DNA from 3 places in the Pantoea sp. X-Soil-YNGN-785 genome. Region 3 is predicted to be linked to each of the others. Evidence: predicted binding sites of a transcription regulator. Region 3 holds the regulator's gene; each other region holds the start of a gene.

Region 1 (7,757 bases), 1.4 Mb from region 3:
TTCTCCGATCCGCTGGCAGATGGCCCGACCATTCAGAACGCGACGCTGCGCGCCTTTGCGGCGGGCACCAACACCAGCCAATGTTTTGAAATGCTGGCGACTATCCGCCGTAAATACCCGGATCTGCCGATTGGCTTGCTAATGTACGCTAACCTGGTCTTCACCAACGGCGTGGATGAGTTCTATGCCCGTTGTGCTGAAGCCGGTGTGGATTCAGTGCTGGTGGCGGATGTGCCGGTTGAAGAGTCTGCGCCCTTCCGTCAGGCAGCGCTGCGTCATGGTGTCGCACCCATCTTTATCTGTCCGCCTAACGCCAGCGATGAGCTGCTGCGTGAGATCGCGTCACACGGACGGGGTTACACCTATCTGCTGTCACGCGCGGGTGTGACCGGTGCTGAAAACCGCGCCAGCCTGCCGCTGAAGCATCTGATCGACAAGCTGCGTGAATACCACGCCGCGCCACCGCTGCAGGGCTTTGGTATTTCAGAACCGGAACAGGTGAAGGAGGCGATCGCTGCCGGTGCAGCGGGCGCTATCTCCGGCTCTGCGATTGTCAGAATCATTGAAAAACACCATGCAGAGCCTGAGGTCATGCTGAGTGAAATGAAGAATTTTGTCAGCCGCCTCAAGGCCGCCAGCCGTTAATCCTGCCATCATGCCTTATCGCGCGATAAGGCATGATTTGTTTCCTTTTTTTTCATTCCGCTATTTGCCCTTTTTGCAAAATCTGCACCACAATGACAATGCGCCGTTACGGTAACGTCGCATCCATTTTGTGACAGGGAGAGAAAGCAATGAAATTCGTTAAACTGCTGACAGGTGCTGTACTGGCGGGCGTGGTTGCGCTGACACTGAGCGCCTGTGCGCCAACCGCAACCAAAGAGGGAACCGGTGGCTATATTGATGACACCGTGGTGACCACTAAAGTTAAAGGTGAACTGCTGAAAGATGACTCGCTGAAATCGACTGAAATCAACGTAGAAACCTTTAAAGGTAAAGTTCAGCTGAGCGGTTTTGTTTCATCACCACAGATGGCGAATCGTGCCGTTCAGGTTACGCGCAGCGTGCCGGGCGTGAAATCAGTCGTCAACAATATGCAGATCAAATAACGTCTTAACAGACAAAAAAAGGCCGCTCATTCAGCGGCCTTTTTCTCATCAGAACCGGTATCCCGCCCCGAAGAAGAAGACCCATGGGTCGATGCGCATATTGATGTTCTGCTGCTCGCCAGCGGCTTTGAACTTCACTTCCGTATCAATATCCATGTACCACACCGACGCATTCAGCATCCAGTCGCGGTTAATCTGGTAATCCAGACCGACCTGGCCCGCCACACCCCAGGAATCCTTGACGCTGAGATCGGTCAGGCCAGCATCGCGACCGGTCTGGTTAAAGTCGGCATCATAAAAGGTGGTGTAGTTGATCCCCACGCCAACGTAAGGGCGCGCTTTGCTTTTACTGTCGAAGAAGTAGTACTGCGCCATCAGCGTCGGCGGTAACTGGCGTACGGTAGCCAGCGTACCGGTCGGGCCAAGACCCACTTTGTGACGGAAAGGCGTGGCGGCCAGTAACTCGACACCGATATTGTCCGTTGCCATGTACGTGAAGGTCAGTCCCAGCTGCGTGTCGTTAGTGGCGCTGAACTCACCCATACCTAACACGTTATCGGAACCCTCGGTGGGCCGGACGGTGGCGCTGCCGGCACGCATAAAGAAGTCGCCTGCTTCGTGGGCCATCGCCAGTTGAGGCAGAGCCAGGGCCAGCAGCATCGCGCATTTTGCCAGTTTCATTATCACTCCTTTGCTTAATGTTAATGTCGCGAACGGAATCGCTTTTTTTGCTGGCAATTATTTAACGTGATTTACAGAAAATTGCACTCAGTAGCCCTGAGATAAATTACTTAAAAAACAATGAATTGATTTAGATCAATTTCGGCGCTTTCAGCAGCACGCAAATACCGCTTGCTGAATAATTTTGCCAGCTCTATGTTGCTTATCTTCATTGTTGATTTTGGTTCGATGCCCTGGGAGGGGCGGGTGATCAAATGAGTGAACTCTCTAACCCTTGTGTCAGCTGTGGCGCCTGCTGCGCCCATTTCCGCGTCTCATTTTACTGGGCTGAAGCCGACGATGCGGGCGGTCTGGTGCCCACAGAATTAACAGAGCCGTTAAGCCTGTTAATGCGCAACATGCGTGGTACGAACGATCGTGCGCCTCGCTGCGTCGCCCTGCAGGGTGACATTGGCGGCTGCGTTTCCTGCGGCATTTATGAACAACGCCCGACGCCCTGTCGGGAGTTCTCAATGTCGGGTGAAGAAGGTATCCATAACGAAGCCTGCGATCGCGCCCGCGCGCGTTATGGCCTTCCTCCCCTTTTTGCGCCCTCTTTACCTCATATTACAGAAAGTTATGCCCTGCCGGGTGCCCCGGAGCTGCCAGAACATGTACAATCGCCGGGTTAATTAACCCGGTTCCTCCAAGGAGTGTACATGTCTATCACGGCAAGCTCGTTATACCGTGACACAGGAAATTTCGCGCGCCATCAACTGGCTACGGTGCTGTTGATGTCGCTGCTGGCCGCGTTTGTCACCGTCATGCTGGTGCATGTGCTGACACCTGGTGCCGATCAGATGGCCATCCTGCAGCAGGGCGATGACAGCGCCAGTTCGTTGTTTGAGATAGTGCAGAATATGTCACCGGAACAGCAACAGGTGCTGCTGCGCGCCTCGGCGGCCAGCACCTTTGCCGCGCTGATGGGGAATACGCTGCTGCTTGGCGGTATGCTCTATCTGATTCCGATGGTCTCTTCCGGCCAGCGCGTCAGTGCGTTGCGGGCCATTGGCGCGTCAGCACCGCTGCTGCCAAAGCTGCTGCTGCTCACCTTCCTGATGACGCTGGTCGCGCAGCTGGGCTTTATGGTGCTGGTGGTGCCAGGCATTCTGCTGACGATCCTGCTGTCGCTGGCGCCAGTGATGGTGGCCAGTGAGAAGATGGGTGTCTTTGCTGCCATGCGCGCCAGCATGCGGATGGCGTGGAAGAATGTCAGGCTGATCGCCCCGGCAATTCTGCTCTGGCTGCTGGCTAAAGTCATTGTGATGCTCTTCTTCTCATCGCTGACGGTATTACCCCTCAATGTCTCGTCGGTGATTTTTACCGCGGCAGGCAATGTGGTTTCAGCCATGTTGATTATCTATCTCTATCGGCTCTATATGCTGTTACGTTGATTGACGGTGTGCCTTCGGACACATTCGCAGCCAACTCTGAATGGAAAAACTATGAAGCAGCTACTCGACTTTCTTCCCCTGGTGGTCTTTTTCATCTTCTACAAGCTGTATGACATTTTTGTCGCCTCGGGCGCACTGATTGTGGCCACCGGCCTGGCCCTGGTCGTCAGCTGGGTGCTCTATCGCAAACTGGAAAAGATGACGATTTTCACCTTTGTGCTGGTGGCCGTCTTTGGCACCCTGACGCTGGTGTTCCACAACGATGAGTTCATTAAGTGGAAAGTCACGGTGATCTACACCCTGTTTGCCGCTGCCCTGCTTTACAGCCAGTGGTTTATGCAGCAGACGCTGATTCAGCGCATGCTGGGTAAAGAGCTGCAGTTGCCTGATGCGGTCTGGCGTCGGCTGAACGTCGCCTGGGCGCTGTTCTTTCTGATCTGCGGCCTGGTGAACATCTATGTCGCCTTTTGGTTATCTCAGGCGTTTTGGGTTAACTTTAAAGTGTTCGGTCTCTCCGGTCTGACCTTACTGTTTACCCTGCTCAGCGGGCTTTATATCTGGCGTCAGATGCCGCAGCAGGAACAAAAATAATCATCTGCCCGGTACGCCGGGCATTTTTTTAGCATTCATCTGCATAAGAAGTGGAAGCAATGAGCGAAAAACATAAATTGCCGCAAGGCGAAATGGTGCTGCGTACGCTCGCCATGCCGGCAGATACCAACGCCAATGGCGATATTTTTGGCGGCTGGCTGATGTCTCAGATGGATATGGGCGGCGCTATCCTGGCGAAAGAGATCGCTGAAGGGCGCGTTGTTACCGTGCGCGTCGACGGCATGTCATTTATGAAGCCTGTCGCGGTGGGTGACGTGGTGAGCTGTCATGCAAGCTGTCTCCGGACCGGCAACAGTTCGATGACGATTAATGTGGAAGTGTGGATTAAAAAAGTGTCGTCTGAGCCCATCGGACAGACCTACTGTGCCACAGAGGCGGTCTTTATTTATGTGGCGGTCGACAATGAGGGCAATTCACGTCCTCTGCCAGCCGGTCGTGCCAATCAGCAGCCTGCCGGATAAGTAACGGGTCAGGCGGCTTCTGCCTGACCCGACGCCTTATTCAATGCTGGCACCACCATTAATTTTAAACACAATATTCATGGTAAGACCCTGTCCTGGCTGTCCGCTCTGATAGCGCCATTTTTTCATCGCCTGCTTAACATCCCGCTCAAACATATTGCGCGGTTCAGCAGAGAGAATCTGGATGTTATCCACCCGTCCGTCGCTGTCCACATCAAACTTCACCCTGACACGCCCTTCTACCCGCAATGCAAAAGCACGTTGAGGATAACCAGGCTTACTCACGCTCAGTGCCTTAGGGCCGTTTGATGCCGACGCGGTAGGAGCCGGCGTCGCTTTTGGTGCCGTCGCCGGTTTGCTTTGCGTCGCCGGTGCTTCCTGCTTAAACGGATCGGCCTGAGGCTTACTCTCCTGACGCGGCTTCACCTCGCGTTTTGGCTGCTGCCGTTTGTGCTCCGGCTTTGGTTTAGGCTTCGGCTTCGGTTCAGGTTTCGGAATGGGTACCGGCTCCGCTTTTGGCGGTTCCGGCACGGGCTGCGGTTCCGGCTCCGGTTCAGGCTGCGGTTCAGGTTGTGGCGCAGGCGGCTCTGCGATAGCCGGTGCAGGCTCGGGCTGAACTTCAGGCGCGACCATGGTAACGCTGATGGGCTGGGATGCTTTGGGTACCTCAATCACCTGCTGGAATGAAGCATAAAGAATTCCGGCAATCACGACGCCATGCAGCGCAACAGACAACAACATAGAGACAGGGGTGCGTTTAGGTAATGGCATAGTCAGCGTAGTCATAACAGTCGCAGTGATTGAATAGAACAGCGATTTTAAATGCAAATAGCAATCAGTTTCAATAACTCCCGCCATCCGGCCTGAAGAAAAGCGCTTTTTAGCCCTTTATGCTGAGCCATTAACCGCCCACAGGTTTCGTTTGCACTCTAATCGTCAATCCCTTAACGTGTTGCAAAATTCTGATAACCAGGAGTTCCTTAGTGCTTTACGTCATTTATGCAGAAGATACTGCAGAGTCACTGGAAAAACGTAACGCCGTGCGCCCTGCCCACCTGGCGCGACTCAAACTGCTGCAGGAAGAGGGACGCCTGATCATCGCAGGCCCGATGCCTGCTGTGGATAGCAACGATCCTGGCGTGGCGGGCTTCACCGGCTCAACCGTTATTGCTGAGTTCCCATCATTAGAAGCCGCGCAGTCCTGGGCCCAGGATGATCCTTACTTTGCGGCGGGCGTCTACAAACAGGTCTCGGTTAAACCGTTTAAACGCGTCTTCTGATAACGTATCTGCAGTCAGAATGGCTTCTGTGCCTGGCACAGAAGCCATTTTTGCTTTGAATATTCAGAGAGGAAAGATGCAGATAATCATTCTGGGGCTGCTGGCAATGATCGCTTTACTGATTGGCGGTGCGCTATACCTCTGGCGAACAAAGGGCTGGCGTAATAAAAAGCAGTGGATTGTGATGCTGATCGTGCTGGCGGCAGCACTGCAGTTGGTGAATGTCACGCTGATGATGACGTCACAACGTCTTTCGGGTTAATTATTCATACAGCTTATTAACGTGAATACCCTCTGCGAAACAGGGCTTTCGCACTGCATTACGCCTCTGCCCATACGGCTGAACGCGACGATCTCTGTATAACCGTTAAGCGCTTATTCATGGCTAAGCGGGCCTGCCTGCTCAGTTAACCCGCTTTGATTTCCCGTCACTCACTGGCATAGTTGCGTTGAATTAACCCCTGTCCAGAATCAGACCGATCAGCGCATGATAGTGCTGCTCTTCTTCCGGGCTGGTGACATGCTGTAAACGGCTGATGAGTTTTGAGCAAATCGCTTTACGATTCAGGCTACGACCAGAGGCGATAATTTCCGTCACCACAGAACCCAGAATGGCCTGCTGGGAAGGCTGCGCAGCACTGTGTAAATAAGCGGAGATGTCAGATACTGAAGCGGGAATACGAACGTTAGTCTGCATGGTTGACCCTCATAGGATTCATTAAAAGTTACTAACCGATGCGGTAAAGTTATACAACAACGCCTCCCTTGTACAGGTATTTAACGCAAAAGATTGCCCTGCCTGGTGATTAAATCGATAAACCCTTACTTAACAATAACTTGATAAAATGTAAAGTTGTACAGGTTTAACGTCAGCGGTTGTACACCCCCACAAATACACCCTGAGGTGGCCTGTTCAGCCTTAAAAAATGATCTCTGTGTCATTTTTTTAGCAGTCGGGAGGAATTATCTGGCAGAGCTGTCTACATTTAGCTTTTGTGAGTTAAACCTCTGAATGGAAGCACAGCGGAATCGCGGGCAAATTATGAATAAAACGTATCCCGGCCAGGCACTTACTCTGCTCGACCCACTGTTATCACGAATTGTGGCGATTGTTGATCCGAAAATCGAAGTCATGAGTGGTTACCCTGCAAACTGCTCTGCGTGGCTGACCATCTATTACCAGCGTAAATCGGGAAAATGGTCTTACGAATGGTACGATCGGACGGGATATCGCAGACCGACGGCGCTGGGCAGCACGATGGAGTGCCTGATGCGCGAAGTCACCGACCGGGGTGCGTCGCGTCAGGAGCATTCAATGGCGCGACGCGTCATGGCAGAATCGGGATTTTTTGAAGCCTGAACAGGGCTGCTCCCGACATAACCTAGACTAACTGTGTAATAAACAGGATCGAGCGTCGTTGCTGCTGGGCCAGCTGATGGCGAATGCAATGGATACGCTTGTAACGCCGCGACTGTCCTTCCAGCCAGCGGGAGCGGCGGCGATGCACCTGACGTAACATTCTCCAGCGCGCCACTTCATTTCTGCTTCTTTTCATCACTTCCTCTCTGACTTCATACGTGCAAGACCTGTGCGAGGGCATTATAGAGATCTCCGCCGTAATGCCAAATCAGATCTCTCATCGAGACTGTCCGGGATAAAGGGTTTCGCTAGCGGTGATCTGCACGTAAACTTGCCAGACGAAAGCGCGAACGGGATGTCCACTTTATGACCACTTTTTATACCCTGATCAGCTGGTTGCTGGTATTTGGTTACTGGCTGCTGATCGCCGGGGTTACGCTGCGCGTGTTAATGAAGCGCCGGGCCGTAACCTCGGCGATGGCATGGCTGCTGGTAATCTATATTCTGCCGCTGGTGGGTATTATCGCTTATCTCTTGTTTGGTGAACTGCATCTGGGCAAACGTCGCGCGGAGCGCGCCCGCACCATGTGGCCGTCGACCGCCCGCTGGCTCAACGACCTGAAACAGTGCCGTGAAATTTTTGCAACCGAGCACAGCGACGTTGCCCGTTCACTGTTTGAGCTTTGCTACCATCGTCAGGGCATTGCCGGGGTCAAGGGCAACCAGCTCCAGCTGCTCACCAGCGCGGACGACGTCATGCAGGCGCTGATTCGTGATATCCAGCTGGCCCGTCATAACATTGAGATGGTGTTTTACATCTG
Region 2 (7,757 bases), 180 kb from region 3:
CTGTTATCCCGATCCACGCGGCAGCTTAACGCTGCGCCAGGCGCTGGTGGCCTATCTGGCAGTGGCGCGTGGCCTGCGCTGTCAGGCGGACCAGATCATTATTACCAGCGGCTATGCGGGTGCGATGGGCCTGATTGGCCTGGCGATGGATTTTCAGGGCAAAACGGCCTGGCTGGAAGATCCCGGATTCTGGGTGGCGCGTCGTGCGGTTGACGCGCTGCGCGTTACGCCGGTTGCTGTGCCGGTGGATGCTGAAGGGTTACAGGTGGAGGCGGGGATGGCCCGCGCGCCGGATGCCGCTTTCGCGCTGGTCACGCCGGGACAGCAGGCGCCGCTTGGCATAACGATGAGTCTGGCGCGCCGCCATGCATTACTGAACTGGGCCAGCCGCGAGCAGCGCTGGATTATCGAAGATGACTATCTCGGCGAGCTTCAGCCCGGCAATCGCGCGGCACCGGCACTGGCTGCGCTCGACAGCGAAGGGCGGGTATTGCACATCGGCACCTTCAGTAAGACGCTGACGCCGCAACTGAGGCTCGGTTTTATCGTGGTTCCGCCGGCGCTGACGACCCGGTTCGGCGAAGTGTGTGCATTGCTTGCGCCAGCCTCTTCGGGATTGCTGCACAATGCGGTAGCGGAGTTTCTGCGTGAAGGTCACTTTATGCGGCATCTGCGGCGCATGAAGCGCGTCTATCAGGAGCGGCTGGAGCAGATGATCGCGGCGCTCCATCCTTACTTTCCCGACCTGCAACGCGCCGGGCTGGCGGTGATTGTCCGCTTACCCGCCGGTACGCCGGATGAGGTGATTGCGCAGCAGGCAGCAGAGTGGGGCATGGCCCCGTCGCCGCTGTCGATCTGGTATCAGCAGGCCGATCAACACGCTGCGGGCCTGATACTGGGTGCGGCACATCTGCCGCGTGAGGGTTATGCGCGTAGCGCCGAACGGCTAAAAGCGCTGGTCGATGCGCAGGCGGTCAGCTCCTGAACCAGCGACGCCAGACAAAGCGAATCACAAAAAACTCCAGTGCGCCGAGCACTAAAAACCAGACGCAAAACACCACTGTGTAGAGCTGATTCAGATCCTGCAAATGGAACATCTGCAACAGATGCTGCGCCACCGTCACGCTAAAAGCGGGCGCGGGCAGCAGCAGCGCCGAGAGAAAGCCCAGCAGCAAAATGCCACCCGGCACGATCAACGTCTCAAAAGGGTTATTCATAACCGGTTTCCCATATTTATCAGCCCGGCATTTTCCGGTAATCGGCGACAGGGTTCAATGGTGGCGTGCGGCAAAGCGCCACCCCGCAGCCTGAACCGGTCAGGTCAGCACGGAGAAAATGCTTTGCCACCATCGACTTAGCGCCATTCATAGCGAATGATAAGAGTTATAGCCTTTGCTATACTTAAATCCCTGATTTTACTGTCTTTTTATCTTTGAGTTTGCGTGGTAGACTGCGCCCACTTTTTCATAACTGAACACTTTGTGTGGTGAATTCAGCGTGAATTGCCGCTTTTTCGCCCCAGGTGAATAAATCATGACCTTTATTGCCACTTTAATTCTTGCACTGGGTATGTCGATGGACGCGTTTGCTGCTGCGCTGGGCAAAGGTGCCACGCTGCATCGTCCTGGTTTTAAAGAAGCGCTGCGTACCGGTCTGATCTTTGGCTCTATTGAAGCGCTGACTCCACTGATTGGCTGGGCGCTTGGCCTGGCCGCCAGCCGTTACATTATGGCGTGGGATCACTGGGTTGCCTTCAGCCTGCTGGCGTTTCTGGGTGGCCGTATGATGATGGAAGGTTTCCGTCAGACGGCCGTTGCAGAACCCTGCGAAGCGCCGCAAAGTCATGGTTTTATGGTGCTGGCAACCACCGCCGTCGCCACCAGCCTGGATGCGCTGGCGGTCGGTGTCGGTCTGGCTTTCCTGCAGGTGAATATCATCACCACCGCGCTGACCATTGGTGCTGCTACCACGGTAATGGCGACGACAGGCGTACTGGTCGGGCGCTTTATCGGTCCGGTGCTGGGCAAGTGGGCGGAAGTGCTGGGCGGCGTCGTCTTAATCGCCGTTGGCTCCACCATTCTGTTACAACATCTTGGCTATATGGGCTAGGGCTTTTGCCTGAAAAAGCCCCATTTTTGTGATCTGGTTCAAATTTATTTGCTGTTAAAACGCACAGAGGCTATACTTTTTCAGTATATCTTCAACTAAATTTGAAACAGGTATTCTATGAAACGCATCATTAAACACGTGTTCCGCGCTTACGTTGAGACGTTCAAACACGTACCGCCGGGTGCCATGTATTAAGCACCCCGCAAGAAACCCTCGATAATCGCGGTCAGGGATCGACCTGTGATTATCACCTTCTCTGTTTTTTGCTGCTCTTGCTTCTCACTGATTTAAAACCGCGTTTTGGTACTTCTGGTGAATCTTTTCTGCTCCTCCTCTCCCCATTCAGCCATCTAAGCATTTAAATGGTTAAAATAAATAAGCATATACGTTGCTAAATTATTATTGCTATGTCTTAATGCGTCATCGGTTTGGAACACAGACCTTATGAAAGCAGTTTTAGTAAAGTAGTCTTCAGTTCAAGTGTTATCCACAGATATCCTTCTTCGAAAGCCTCCTCCTAAGTGCCCAATAAGTAAATCTCGAACTACAGGCCATCTTCGCCGCTCTTAGTGGCTAATCGATTAAGGAAATATCTATGTCTAACAAAATGACTGGTTTAGTAAAATGGTTTAATTCAGATAAAGGTTTTGGCTTTATCACTCCCGATGATGGCAGCAAAGATGTATTCGTGCATTTCTCTGCTATCCAGGGTGATAACTACAAAACGCTTGATGAAGGTCAGAAAGTCTCCTTCACCATTGAAAATGGCGCTAAAGGCCCTGCAGCTGGCAACGTCACAGCGCTGTAAGCCGCGCTCATTATCAGCGACGTTTACAATAGCGATGAAGACATAAGTCTGAGCAGATAAGCTCTGCTGATAATAAAATAAACCCGCCCAGTGCGGGTTTTTTATTGCCTGAAATTCGTATTGTCTCTTGCCTTCCCGCTTACACCAGACAGTTTCCCCGCCAGAGTTCATCACCCGCAACGCCCGCTTCTTCTTATGCGAAACCCCATACTTTTTCACACCATCACGCGGATAACCCGCCCCCAACCCGATCCCGTCCTACACTGAATTATTCCTCCCAAATCAGGAGCAGCGGATGATCCGGAAGCATCGACGAAAACAGGCAGCGATTGTGGCAGGCGTGGGATTAGGTGTGGCAGCTACGCTTTGGGGCATGAAACGCTGGCAGGCGCTGAAGCAGACACCGCCGGTGTCGCCGCGCAGTCATCACGCCGGGCTGGCGGGTTATTTTCAGCAGGTGGGCGACTGGCGCATGTTTACCCGCGTCACGCCCAATGAAGATCGGGGACTGCCGGTAGTGCTGGTTCACGGTCTGGTGATGTCGGGCCGGGCGATGGAGCCGCTGGCGCTGGCGCTGGGTCGCGACTATCACGTACTGGTACCGGATCTGCCAGGGTTTGGGGCCAGTGCGCTGCCGGCTTCTGCGCCGATCATGTCCGTGGATGAGCAGGCTGACGCACTCTGGCTCTGGCTGCAGCACAACGGGTTTCAGCGTGCCATCTGGGTCGGCAACTCGTTTGGCTGTCAGATTCTGGCGGCACTGGCGGTGAAATATCCGCAGGCCGTGGCGGGGCTTGTGTTGCAGGGGCCGACGGTCGATCGTCATGCCCGCAGCCTGCCGCGTCAGCTGTGGCGCAGCTGGCGTAATGGCCGCCTGGAAACGCGTCGTCCGCCGGGGCCGCTGGCCCGCATCGATTACGCTAAAGCGGGGCTCTGGCGCGCCTTTGGCACGATGCGCGCCATGCTGCGTGACCGCATCGAGCATCGTCTGACTTACATTACTGCGCCGACGCTGCTGCTGCGCGGTTCGCGCGATCCGATCTGTCGGGCGCGCTGGCTGGATGAGCTTGCTGCTCTGATGCCGCACAGTGAACGCCTGACGCTGCGCGACGGCACGCACACGCTGCACTACGTCTATCCGTGGAGTTTCTGCAACGCCATTCGCCCGTTCCTGGCGCGCATTCAGCAGGAGAATCAGCATGAGTAAACCGCCCAAAGGCATCGCCCGTTTTGACTCGGCCGCCGCCATGCTGCTGGCGCTGGCCAATGCGCTCCACGATCGTCCCTTTGCCAGTCCGAGCCAGTCACCGACACTTGACCGGCTGCTACCCTCACTGAACCGTCTGCCGACCGGGCTGCGTGAGTGGGGCTATGCGTTGGGCGGCATGGCAGAAGGTATCAGCCTGCGTCAGGCGGGCGAGCTGGATGTGGAAGGCATCGCAGAATGGATGGTCAGCGAGTACCCGCAGCAGGATTATCCGGCGGCGTTTATTGGCTCGTCGAACGGCGCGCTGGTGCATCTGGCGTCGGCGATGGGCGTGCCCTGGCTGCCGCAGACCTTTCTCTGTCCGGTGCGGGCGACCAACAGCGATCCCGATGATGCGATGGCGAGCTTTGAGCAGGGCAAAGAGATCGCTGCTGCACTGCTGGCCGCCTGGCCGAGGCTGGCGGTGCACCATATGCATGACCCGAATCAGGATCGGCTGATGCTTGACCAGATGCGCTATTTCCGGCTGAAACTGCGCGAACTGCCGCTGGCTTTCAATGAATTCCTGATGGGGAGCCTGCCCGCGGGTTCAACGCTGTTTATCAACCACTGCACCCGCCAGTGGCCGGTGACACGCACCAGCGATCGCTCGTTCTTTCAGTTTGGCGCGCTCGGTGGCGCAACCGAAAAAGAGTATTTGCAGGGCGGCCCGCGGGTAGCGGAATATCTGGCGCATTACGGTATTGACCGCGAGCGCTGGACGCCGCCTGACATCACTGACCACGTGCCGGAAGCGGAGTGGGGCCTGGATGGTTATCTGATTTCCCCGCTGAAAAAACTGGCGGCGGCGCAGAACTGGAAGCTGATGGAGATTCGTTACGAAGACCCGGAAGCAATGAGTTTTGTGGTGGCGGAGATTTATCGCGACTGGTATCTGGCAGCGGGCATTTTATCGACCCGGCTGACGGTGGACAGTTTCCTGCTGATGGATCCCTGGTGTACCCAGCAGCAGCAGGCGATTCCGTTCTGGCTGGTGTTCTGTACCGAACCGTCCGCGGCGGCGCTGCAACGCTTCCTCGAAAAACAGCCACCGTTCCGCAACATCGACATGATGCTCTTTTCTCACGGCACCGACAGCATCGGGCTGGCGGAGATTGATCGCTGGCAGGCACTGTTATCCCATGCGCGTGATGAGGGGGCATTGATTGGGGTGGATGAAGCGCGGTTCCCGCGTGATTTCGCGACGTTTGCCCGCTTCGACTCGGCGCTGCGTGAACGGGCACCGCTGTTGCCACCACCCCCTCCACTCAGTACAGAGAAGGTGATGGCGGGCATTAAACGCTACGGTGCAAAATATGGCGTCACCCTGACGGCGCTGACGTAGCCGCCGTCAGCCGTGCTTATTCGCCGTCGGTGATCGGCTGGCGCACCAGCAGCAGGTAGGCGAGTGCGCCAACCAGCGTCACACAGGCGCAAATCATCAGCGCCAGGCTGAACGATTTGGTGGTGTCGAGCACCCAGCCAGTGATGACGGGCGCGAACGAGGCGAAGATAAAGCTGGCGAAGTTCTGGATGCTGCCGACCGAGGCGGTCATGCGGGCGGTGACGTTGGCGTGGATAAGCCCCCAGCATGACGTTCCGGCAAAGTGGATACAGAACAGCGCCATCCCAATCAGCGTCACGGCGCTGGTGGTATCGGTCGCGCGGGTCACCACCGCGGTAAACCCGGCGGACAGCAGCATTCCGCTGACGATGCAGACTTTGCGGGTTTTCACCGCGTTAAAGCCGCGACGCACCAGCGAATCAACCACATAGCCATTCAGCAGCATGCCCGCCGCACCAAACAGGAATGGAATCGCCGCCAGCAGGCCGGTACTTTTCAGATCGAGATGATAGGTCGATTGCAGATAGCCCGGCAGCCAGGCGATATAGAGCCACGCAGTGTAGTTGATGCCGCTGAAGCCAATCATCATGCCCCACATGGTGCGCTGCTTAAACAGGCCGCGCCACTCTCTGAAGCTGATCGGCTCTTTACGCGATGCCACGCTGCCCGCCTGCAGATAGTGGATCTCTTCGGCGTTCAGAGTGTTGTTATCGCGGTCGCGGTAAATCATATACCAGCCGATCGCGAGGAACATGCCGAGGATACCGATGGTGACAAACATGCCGCGCCAGCCCATCACCAGCATCATCGCCGCCAGAATCGGCGGGGCTACGGACAGCCCAATCATCGAGGCGGCATTAAACATCCCCATCGGCATGCCGCGATCTTTAATGTTGAACCAGTCGTTGATGACTTTCACGCCGCATGGGTTCATCGGCGCTTCGCCAATGCCGAGACCGATGCGCACCAGCACGAACTGGGTGAAGTTATGCACCAGACCAGAGGCCGCCTGGAACAGCGACCAGATGAACATGCCGATACCGAGCATAATGCGCGGGCCTTTACGATCCAGCAGCGCACCGCACGGCAACTGCGCCAGGCCATACGCCAGCGAAAAAGCAGAGAGCAGGAGGCCGATTTCGGTGGCGCTCAGCCCCATCTCGTCGCGGATGGTCATATTCGCCACCGACAGCGAGCTGCGATCCAGATAGTTGATGATGGCGGCGAACAGCAGCAGCAACATTGCCGTGATCTGCACTTTGCGGATGCGCGGTGAACGCACCACGTCGCTGCGCATCGGCACGAAATCCTGGCCTGGTGGCGTGTCGCCGGTCACGCTGTCGCGGCCGGTTACTGAAGTCTTTTCCATTGCACTCTCCCGAAACTGGGTACTTATCGTTATGGTGAGAAGGGGTCTGCGCGCAGCGGCAAAAGGCCGCCGTGACGTTGCAGTCGAGACTAAGAGCAAAGGGTTAAGGATGTTGCAAAGATGTTTCTGAATCGTGCGGGAGCTAATGCTTTGTGGTTTTTAATCGGTTTTTAATTGTACTGACCGATTGAGCGCACCATCGAGGTTTTGGCGGTCGCCAGATGGTTATGCAGGGCGCAGAGTGCGTCGATATCCTGACGGCCAATCAGCGCGGTGAGAATCGCCATATGCTCCTCCAGCGCCACAATATTTCGCTGCTTGAGATCGCTCTCATCCCACTGATAATGCGAATGAAAAATCACCGAGATAATCTCCAGCGACTGATTGAAAAATGGGTTGTTAGCGGCGGATAAAATCAGCGAATGCATCTGGCGGTCCAGCGCGGCAAAGTGGCGATAGTTGCTGGCAATGGTGTCGCGCATCGATCGGTGACGATCCAGCAGATCCCGCGCCTGGACCCAGCGTTCATCGCTGGCGGGCAGATTGAGGAAGCGGCTCAGGGCGTGGGTTTCCAGCATCTCGCGCAGCTCAAACAGCTTCTCGGCGTAATCCTGCGTGAACTTCTTCATCCGCCACTGACCACGTTTCACCGGCTCCAGCAGATCATAGCGCATAAAGCGCAGCAGAAACTCGCGTACCACTACCGGACTGACCTTCACCTGCTGCGCCAGTTGCAGCTCGCTGAAGGTGTCGCCCGGCACCAGCTGCCGCTGATTAATCATATTAAAAAACATCTGCTCGAAGTGGCTGGCCTGCTGCTCAATCGGCGGCGTTAAGGCGCTAAAGCCGTCTTCTTCACGCGGATCGCGCACGATAACGT
Region 3 (7,757 bases):
TGAAATCTCTCCTGAAGCAGGCAGTCAGGGGCTGAGGGAGTTGATGGCGCTGCCGGAACCGCCGGATGCAGTGTTTGCGGTATCAGATGTACTGGCGGTGGGCGTGGTTCATGCGGCGCTGGAAGCAGGTCTGCGCGTGCCGGAAGATCTGGCGGTCGTCGGGTTTGATGGCGTGCCGTTTACCCGCAGCCTGAATCCACCGCTGACCACCATTGAGCAGCCGATGAATCAGCTCGGCGCGCGCAGCGTGCAGCTGCTGCTGCAGAAGATCCGCAATCCGAATGCGCCGGTCATCCGTGAGGTGCTGCCCTGGACGCGCGTTGAACGCGCATCCAGCTGACTCAGTGCCAGATTAACAGCACGCAGGCCGCAGTCAGCAGCCCCATAGCCAGGTTAAAGATTTTCCAGGCACGACGGCTGCGCAGAATGCGGCCGATCATCGCGCCAAAAGCCATCCAGATCGCGCCTGACACCAGATTAACCAGAAACATGCCGACGCTTATCGCCATCACTGAATGACGATATGCATCACCCGCCAGACTGAAGCTGGCGACCGCGCCCAGCGCCATCAGCCAGGCCTTAGGATTGATAAGCTGCAGCAACCCACCCTGCCAGAACGGCATCGGCGCATCCGGTGCCTGATCGGTTTCCAGCTTTTCATAGCTGGACGTCGCTATCTTCCACGCCAGCCAGAGCAGATAGAGGCTACCAGCGATCTTCAGCACCAGGTGCAGAGACGGATAGAGCAGGATCAGACCGCCAACGCCAAAGGCCACCATCAGCAGCATCACCTGCATGCCGATCATGATGCCGATCATCAGCGGAATGGTGCGCAAAAAGCCAAAATTAGCGCCTGAGGCGGTGAGTAACATATTATTAGGCCCGGGCGTAATCGCCGCGACCCAAAGAAAGCCCAACATTGATAAGAAAAGACTCAGTTCCATGGCAATCGGGTACTCCTTACCCTTGCAAGAAAAAACTTATCGAAGCTAACAGTGTGATATGGAACAGACAAGCTTTTACCACATGAAATTTACCGGACCGGAAAACGAGCAATTCACGCCGCCTGACAGCCTGCGTAACGCCCACCTTCAGACGATGCTGCCGCGCCTGCTGCGTCGCCGTGTCACGTTCGTTCCTCACTGGCAGCGACTCGATCTGCCGGATGGCGACTTCGTCGATCTCGCCTGGAGCGAAGATCCACAACTGGCGCAGCATAAACCGCGCGTCGTGCTGTTTCATGGGCTGGAGGGCAGCTTTCACAGCCCCTATATTCATGGCCTGATGAACATCTGCCGTGCGCGCGGCTGGCTGGCAGTAGTGATGCATTTTCGCGGCTGCAGCGGCGAACCTAACCGGCTAAACCGTATCTATCACTCCGGCGAAACGGAAGATGCCCGCTTTTTCCTGCACTGGCTGCGTCGCTGGGGCCAGGTGCCGACCGTCGCCATCGGTTTTTCGCTGGGCGGCAATATGCTGGGCTGCCTGCTGGGCCAGCAGGGCGCAGCTGCCGAAGTGGATGCAGGCGTCATTGTCTCCGCCCCGCTGCTGCTGGAGCCGTGTAGCGTAAAACTGGAACGCGGCTTCTCACGCTTCTATCAATACTATTTGCTGGCGCAGCTGAAGAAAAATGCCCGCCGTAAACTGCACGCCTGGCCGGATACGCTGCCGGTTAATCTGGCGCAGCTAAAAGCACTGCGGCGACTGCGCGATTTTGATGATGCGATTACTGCCCGTGCCCACGGTTTTGTCGATGCAGCCGATTACTATCATCGTGCCAGCGCCATGCCCTGGCTGAAGCACGCAGAGAAACCGCTGCTGATCATCCACGCCAAAGACGATCCTTTTATGAGTGATGAGGTGATCCCGCACAGCAGCCAATTATCTGCCACTATTACTTATCAACTGACACCACACGGCGGCCACGTCGGTTTTGTCGGCGGGACATTACGCCAGCCCGAAATGTGGCTGGAACAGCGCATCCCGCAGTGGATCGCCCCTTTTCTGGATAACTGATCTCGTGATTATTCCCTGGCAACAGGTCTCTCCTGAGACCCTTGAAAATCTGATTGAAACCTTTGTGCTGCGAGAAGGCACTGACTATGGCGAGCATGAACGTAGTCTGCTGGACAAGGTGGCTGATGTGCGACGCCAGCTGGAAACCGGTGAAGTGGTGCTGGTATGGTCGGAACTGCATGAATCGGTCAATATCATGCCGCGCAAAGAATTTCGTGGCTGATGCACCCGGCACCCTTTCATGATAACAATGCTCATCGTCCGACCTCACAGGGAGCTTTTCTATGTCTGCACGTCATCCCATTATCGCGGTGACCGGTTCCAGCGGCGCAGGAACCACCACTACCAGCCTGGCATTCCGCAAAATCTTTCAGCAGCTTGACCTGCATGCGGCGGAGCTTGAAGGTGACAGCTTTCATCGCTTTACCCGCCCGGAAATGGATATGGCGATTCGTAAGGCGCGCGATCTGGGACGTCATGTCAGCTACTTCGGCCCGGAAGCCAATGACTTTGGCCTGCTGGAGCAGAGTTTTAAAGAGTATGGTCACAGCGGGCAGGGGCAGTCGCGTAAATATCTGCACACCTACGATGAGGCGGTGCCGTGGAACCAGGTGCCCGGCACCTTTACGCCCTGGCAGCCGTTACCGCAGAACACCGATATTCTCTTCTATGAAGGGCTGCACGGCGGTGTGGTGACGGCGCAGCACAACGTGGCGGAACAGGTCGATCTGCTGGTGGGTGTGGTACCGATTGTTAACCTGGAGTGGATTCAGAAGCTGGTGCGCGACACCGGCGAGCGCGGTCATTCACGTGAAGCAGTGATGGATTCCGTGGTGCGCTCAATGGAAGATTACATCAACTACATCACGCCCCAGTTTTCACGCACCCATATCAACTTTCAGCGCGTTCCAACCATTGATACCTCCAACCCGTTCGCAGCCCGCGCCATTCCGTCACTGGATGAGAGCTTTGTCGTGATTCACTTTCAGGGGCTGGAGGACATTGACTTCCCGTACCTGCTGGCAATGCTGCAGGGTTCGTTTATTTCGCACATAAATACGCTGGTGGTGCCTGGCGGCAAAATGGGGCTGGCGATGGAGTTGATCATGGGCCCGCTGGTGAAGCGGCTGATGGAAGGTAAACGGATTGAGTAAGAGGCCAGCAAAAAACCCTCAGATAGCAGATGCCTTTCGCAAAAATGTCAAACCGGCTTTTCTGCGGATAAAGGCTTACTGCTGAGCAGGCTTCAGGGAGCATACGCCTTTCGCAAAGATGCAAAACCGCCATCCCTGGCCCGCTATGCTTTGCTACAGGCGTATGCTCCCTTCGCTTCACGTCCGGCAACCGCATCCGGTTTCAGTAAGACCGCTACAGACAAACCATGGGCACAAAGAATCTGACAGCAATAGATAAGCTCAACACGCAGGGAACCGGGTCAGAAGAGGAAAGCGTCCCGCGCCAGGGACAAAAACGCCGGGAGCGTTTTTGAACAACGCAACGCGTTGGCCCGGCTACGGACGCACCTCAGGGATGAGGTGCGTAATTGCGCGGGCCGAGCATGCCATGGATGGCGGTTTTTGCGTCTTTCCGATCTGACCCGGTTCTCTGCGCAGGCACAGTCTTAAAGCAACCTGCAGCAGACACTGGAAGTGAAGTTAGCAGGTCTGCAATGACTACAGCTCAACCACCTCATAGCTATGCGTAATCGTCACACCTTTACCCAGCATGATGGCCACAGAGCAATATTTTTCCGCCGAAAGATCGACGGCGCGTGAGACCGCTTTATCCTGGAGCGCTTTTCCACTCACGATAAAATGCAGGTTGATGTGCGTAAAGATTCGCGGCGCCTCTTCACGACGTTCTGAGGTCAGTTTTACTTCACAATCAGCCACATCGTTGCGGCCTTTTTGCAGAATTGAAACCACGTCAATCGCGCTGCATCCGCCCGCCGCCATCAGCACCATCTCCATTGGGCTGGGCGCTTTATCACCCGAATTCCCATCCATCAGTATCTGATGGCCGGATGAGGATTCTCCGAGGAATGTCAGCCCTTCTACCCATTTCACTCTTGCCTGCATGATTTTTGCTCCGGAATACGCTGTTTTGTCGCCAGAGTACGCTTTCACCTGGTAAACAGCAATCCAGAGAAATCCGCCCGTAGCTGAAGCGAGACAACAGAAGACAGTCGGCAAAAGCTGTGCTACAAACAGTGCTGAAAATATTTTTCGTCACCCGATGGCGAAGCCGGGAAGAATGATGCGCACTGCGCCTGATGCGGCCCGAATAATTTCCTGAAAAGGAAACGCTTGAAGCTTTCACCGCCTGACAGGGAAAACTGCCCCCTGTATTTTGGGCACGATTACAACAGAGGATAATAGCGAATGGTTCTCGGCAAACCGCAAACAGACCCTACACTCGAATGGTTCCTGTCCCATTGCCATATTCACAAGTATCCATCCAAAAGTACGCTGATTCACCAAGGTGAAAAAGCAGAAACGCTTTACTACATCGTGAAAGGTTCCGTCGCGGTTCTGATTAAAGATGAAGAAGGCAAAGAGATGATTCTTTCCTACCTGAATCAGGGCGATTTTATTGGTGAGCTTGGCCTGTTCGAAGAAGGTCAGGAGCGCAGCGCCTGGGTACGTGCGAAAAGCGCGTGCGAAGTAGCGGAGATTTCTTACAAGAAATTCCGTCAGCTGATCCAGGTTAACCCCGACATCCTGATGCGACTCTCCTCGCAGATGGCGCGTCGCCTGCAGGTCACGTCTGAAAAAGTGGGTAATCTCGCTTTCCTCGATGTCACCGGACGCATTGCACAGACTCTGCTTAACCTGGCGAAGCAGCCAGATGCCATGACGCATCCCGACGGCATGCAAATTAAAATCACTCGTCAGGAAATTGGCCAGATTGTGGGTTGTTCACGTGAAACCGTGGGCCGTATTTTGAAGATGCTGGAAGATCAGAACCTGATCTCCGCACACGGCAAAACTATCGTCGTTTACGGCACCCGCTAATTCCTGTCATCCACGGCGTGATGGCAACATCACGCCGTTATTGTTTGTGTTGGGCCGATGTGGCGTCGAATCATTTACCATCCTGAAGTTAACTACGCCTTGCGACAAACGCTGGTGCTCTGTCTGCCGGTGGCGCTGGGCTGGCTGGCTGGCGACCTGCAAAAAGGTCTGCTGTTCTCGTTAGTGCCCGCCTGCTGCAATATCGCCGGTCTTGATACTCCGCATAAACGCTTCTTCAAACGTCTGATTGTAGGCGGCAGCCTGTTTGCCCTCGGCAGTTTTCTGATCCAGTGGCTCACCCTGCATGCGATTCCACTGCCGCTGATCCTCTTCGCTATGCCTTTGCTGCTTGGCGTCACCGGTGAGATCAGCCCGCTGCATGGTCGCCTGCTGCCCGGCACCCTTATTGCCGCCATCTTTACCCTCAGCCTGATTGGCCGCATGCCCATCTATGTCACTCCGCTGCTCTATATCGGCGGCACGCTCTGGTATGGGGTATTTAACTGGTTCTGGTTCTGGCTGTGGAAAGAGCAGCCGATGCGTGAGAGCCTGAGCCTGATCTACCGCGAGCTGGCCAACTACTGCGACGCCAAATATACCCTTCTGACGCAGCTGACCGATCCCGAAAAAGCGCTGCCGCCGCTGCTGGCTCACCAGCAGAAAGTGGTCGATCTGATCAACACCTGTTATCAGCAGATGCACATGCTGTCGGCAAGCCGCGATCACAGCCATAAGCGGCTGACGCGCGCTTTTCAGGTGGCACTCGATCTGCAGGAGCATATCTCGGTCAGCCTGCACCGCCCGGAAGAGGTGCAAAAGCTGGTGGAGCAGAGCCATGCTGAAGCGGTGATCCGCTGGAATGCCAAAACCATCTCGGCCCGACTGCGGGTACTGGCGGATAACATCCTTTATCACCAGTTACCCGACCGCTTTGCGATGGATAAACAGCTCGGCGCGCTGGAGAAAATCGCCCATCAGCACCCCGATAATCCGGTGGGTAACTTCTGTCTTTATCACTTCAACCGCATTGCGCGCGTGCTGCGCACCCAGAAGCCGCTTTACCAGCGCGACCTGATGGCAGACCGCCAGCGCCGCCTGCCGCTGTTACCGGCGCTGCGCAGTTATCTCTCGTTTCGCTCGTCGGCGCTGCGCACGGCGGGTCGCTTTGCGGTGATGCTGATGCTGGGCAGTGCGCTGGCGCTGTTCTTCAACATCCCTAAGCCCTACTGGATCCTGATGACCATTATGTTCGTCAGCCAGAACGGCTACAGCGCTACCCGCGTCCGTATCCAGCACCGGGCGCTGGGCACCTTTGCAGGACTGGTGATTGCGGCTGCCACGCTGCGGCTGGCGGTGCCGGAGTCACTGGTACTGCTGATCATGCTGGCGATCACCTTTATCAGCTATCGCTTTACCCGCCAGTTCTATGGCTGGTCGATGATTGGTTTTACGGTCACGGCGGTTTACTCGCTGCAACTGCTGTCACTGAATGGCGCACAGTTTCTGCTGCCGCGACTGATGGATACGCTGATGGGCTGTCTGATCGCCTTTGGCGGGATGCTGTGGCTGTGGCCGCAGTGGCAGAGCGGCTTACTGCGGCAAAACGCCCACGACGCGCTGGAAACCTATCAGGATGCGCTGCGGCTCTTGCTGGGCGATGAACAGTCGCCAGAGAAACTGGCTTATCAGCGCGTGAAAGTGAATCAGGCACACAATGCGCTGTTTAACTCACTGAATCAGGCGATGCAGGAACCGGCATTCAACTCCCGCTATCTGAGTGATATGCGGCTCTGGGTCACCCACAGTCAGTTTATCGTCGAGCATATCAATGCGATAACGATTCTGGCGCGCGAGCACACGATGCTGACCGCCTCGCTGGCTCAACGCTATCTGCAATCCTGCGAAATTGCGCTGCAGCGGTGTCAGCAGCGGCTGGAATATGATGGTGAAAGCTCACAGGTGAATCTGCTGGATGACCTGGAGAACATCAGTGAAGGACCGATCACGGTGGTGGAACAGCATGTGCGGCGCATTCTCGATCACCTGAGCGTGATGTACACCATTTCATCGCTGGCGTGGAACCAGCGACCGCAACATGGCCGCTGGCTAATCAGACGCTTACGTAAAAACTAAGCTAGCCGTTGAGCACTTTGCCGACGGCGGTGGCGAAGCGGCGCATGCCCTCTTCAATGTCAGCAGGTTCGATGATCAGCGACGGAGCAAAGCGCATCACATCGGTGCCCGCCACCAGCACCATCACCCCTTCAGCGGCAGCTGCATTCAGAATGTCGCGCGACCTGCCGGCATGCTGAGGTTTCAGCGCCGCGCCAATCAGCAGACCTTTGCCGCGAATGTCACTGAACAGGTCATACTTCGCGTCGATGGCCTGTAGCGCCGTAACAAAGTGCTGGCGACGCATCTCAACGCCCGCCAGCACGTCTGGCGTATTGATGATATCCAGCGCCGTTTCGGCGATGGCGCAGGCCAGCGGATTACCGCCATAGGTGGTGCCATGCACGCCTGGTGCCATAGTCGAAGCGATCTCATTGGTGGTCAGCATGGCGCTCACCGGGAAACCGCCGCCCAGCGCTTTGGCTGAGGTCAGAATATCGGGCTGGACGCCATAATGCTCATAGGCGAACAGTTTGCCGCTACGTCCCATACCGCTCTGCACTTCGTCCAGTACCAGCAGCGCCTGATGCTGATCGCAAAGTGCACGCAGTCCCT

What was found. Region 3 encodes CRP, which controls carbon source genes, mostly activating them, when cyclic AMP is high. Its sites were predicted from a motif close to ATGTGANNNNNNTCACAT; they were not measured.
Region 1: ompW (outer membrane protein OmpW) is a predicted target of CRP. The motif match lies at 1,914-1,931, and genes of this name have one in related genera.
Region 2: azuC (stress response protein AzuC) is a predicted target of CRP. The motif match lies at 2,136-2,153, and genes of this name have one in related genera.

What each region holds. Positions count from the first base shown of each region.
Region 1 covers NZ_AP035942.1:2,172,034-2,179,790, forward strand. The annotation lists gene trpA (tryptophan synthase subunit alpha) at 1-645, shown strand, start outside; gene AC6I8E_RS10100 (BON domain-containing protein) at 795-1,109, shown strand; gene ompW (outer membrane protein OmpW) at 1,158-1,790, opposite strand; gene AC6I8E_RS10110 (YkgJ family cysteine cluster protein) at 2,045-2,461, shown strand; gene AC6I8E_RS10115 (YciC family protein) at 2,489-3,223, shown strand; gene AC6I8E_RS10120 (septation protein A) at 3,275-3,814, shown strand; gene yciA (acyl-CoA thioester hydrolase YciA) at 3,874-4,296, shown strand; gene tonB (TonB system transport protein TonB) at 4,333-5,082, opposite strand; gene AC6I8E_RS10135 (YciI family protein) at 5,280-5,576, shown strand; gene AC6I8E_RS10140 (hypothetical protein) at 5,653-5,838, shown strand; gene ycgZ (regulatory protein YcgZ) at 6,031-6,273, opposite strand; gene AC6I8E_RS10150 (hypothetical protein) at 6,619-6,936, shown strand; gene AC6I8E_RS10155 (YciY family protein) at 6,959-7,132, opposite strand; gene cls (cardiolipin synthase) at 7,303-7,757, shown strand, end outside.
Region 2 covers NZ_AP035942.1:3,786,272-3,794,028, reverse strand. The annotation lists gene pdxR (MocR-like pyridoxine biosynthesis transcription factor PdxR) at 1-985, shown strand, start outside; gene AC6I8E_RS17700 (DUF1158 domain-containing protein) at 975-1,217, opposite strand; gene mntP (manganese efflux pump MntP) at 1,534-2,109, shown strand; gene azuC (stress response protein AzuC) at 2,227-2,304, shown strand; gene cspE (transcription antiterminator/RNA stability regulator CspE) at 2,705-2,917, shown strand; gene AC6I8E_RS17680 (alpha/beta fold hydrolase) at 3,213-4,124, shown strand; gene AC6I8E_RS17675 (hypothetical protein) at 4,117-5,508, shown strand; gene AC6I8E_RS17670 (MFS transporter) at 5,525-6,877, opposite strand; gene AC6I8E_RS17665 (GntR family transcriptional regulator) at 7,048-7,757, opposite strand, start outside.
Region 3 covers NZ_AP035942.1:3,604,721-3,612,477, forward strand. The annotation lists gene AC6I8E_RS16835 (LacI family DNA-binding transcriptional regulator) at 1-340, shown strand, start outside; gene AC6I8E_RS16840 (LysE family translocator) at 342-944, opposite strand; gene AC6I8E_RS16845 (hydrolase) at 1,003-2,016, shown strand; gene AC6I8E_RS16850 (YheU family protein) at 2,021-2,239, shown strand; gene AC6I8E_RS16855 (phosphoribulokinase) at 2,301-3,170, shown strand; gene AC6I8E_RS16860 (OsmC family protein) at 3,690-4,094, opposite strand; gene crp (cAMP-activated global transcriptional regulator CRP) at 4,398-5,030, shown strand; gene AC6I8E_RS16870 (YccS/YhfK family putative transporter) at 5,088-7,163, shown strand; gene argD (bifunctional acetylornithine/succinyldiaminopimelate transaminase) at 7,165-7,757, opposite strand, start outside.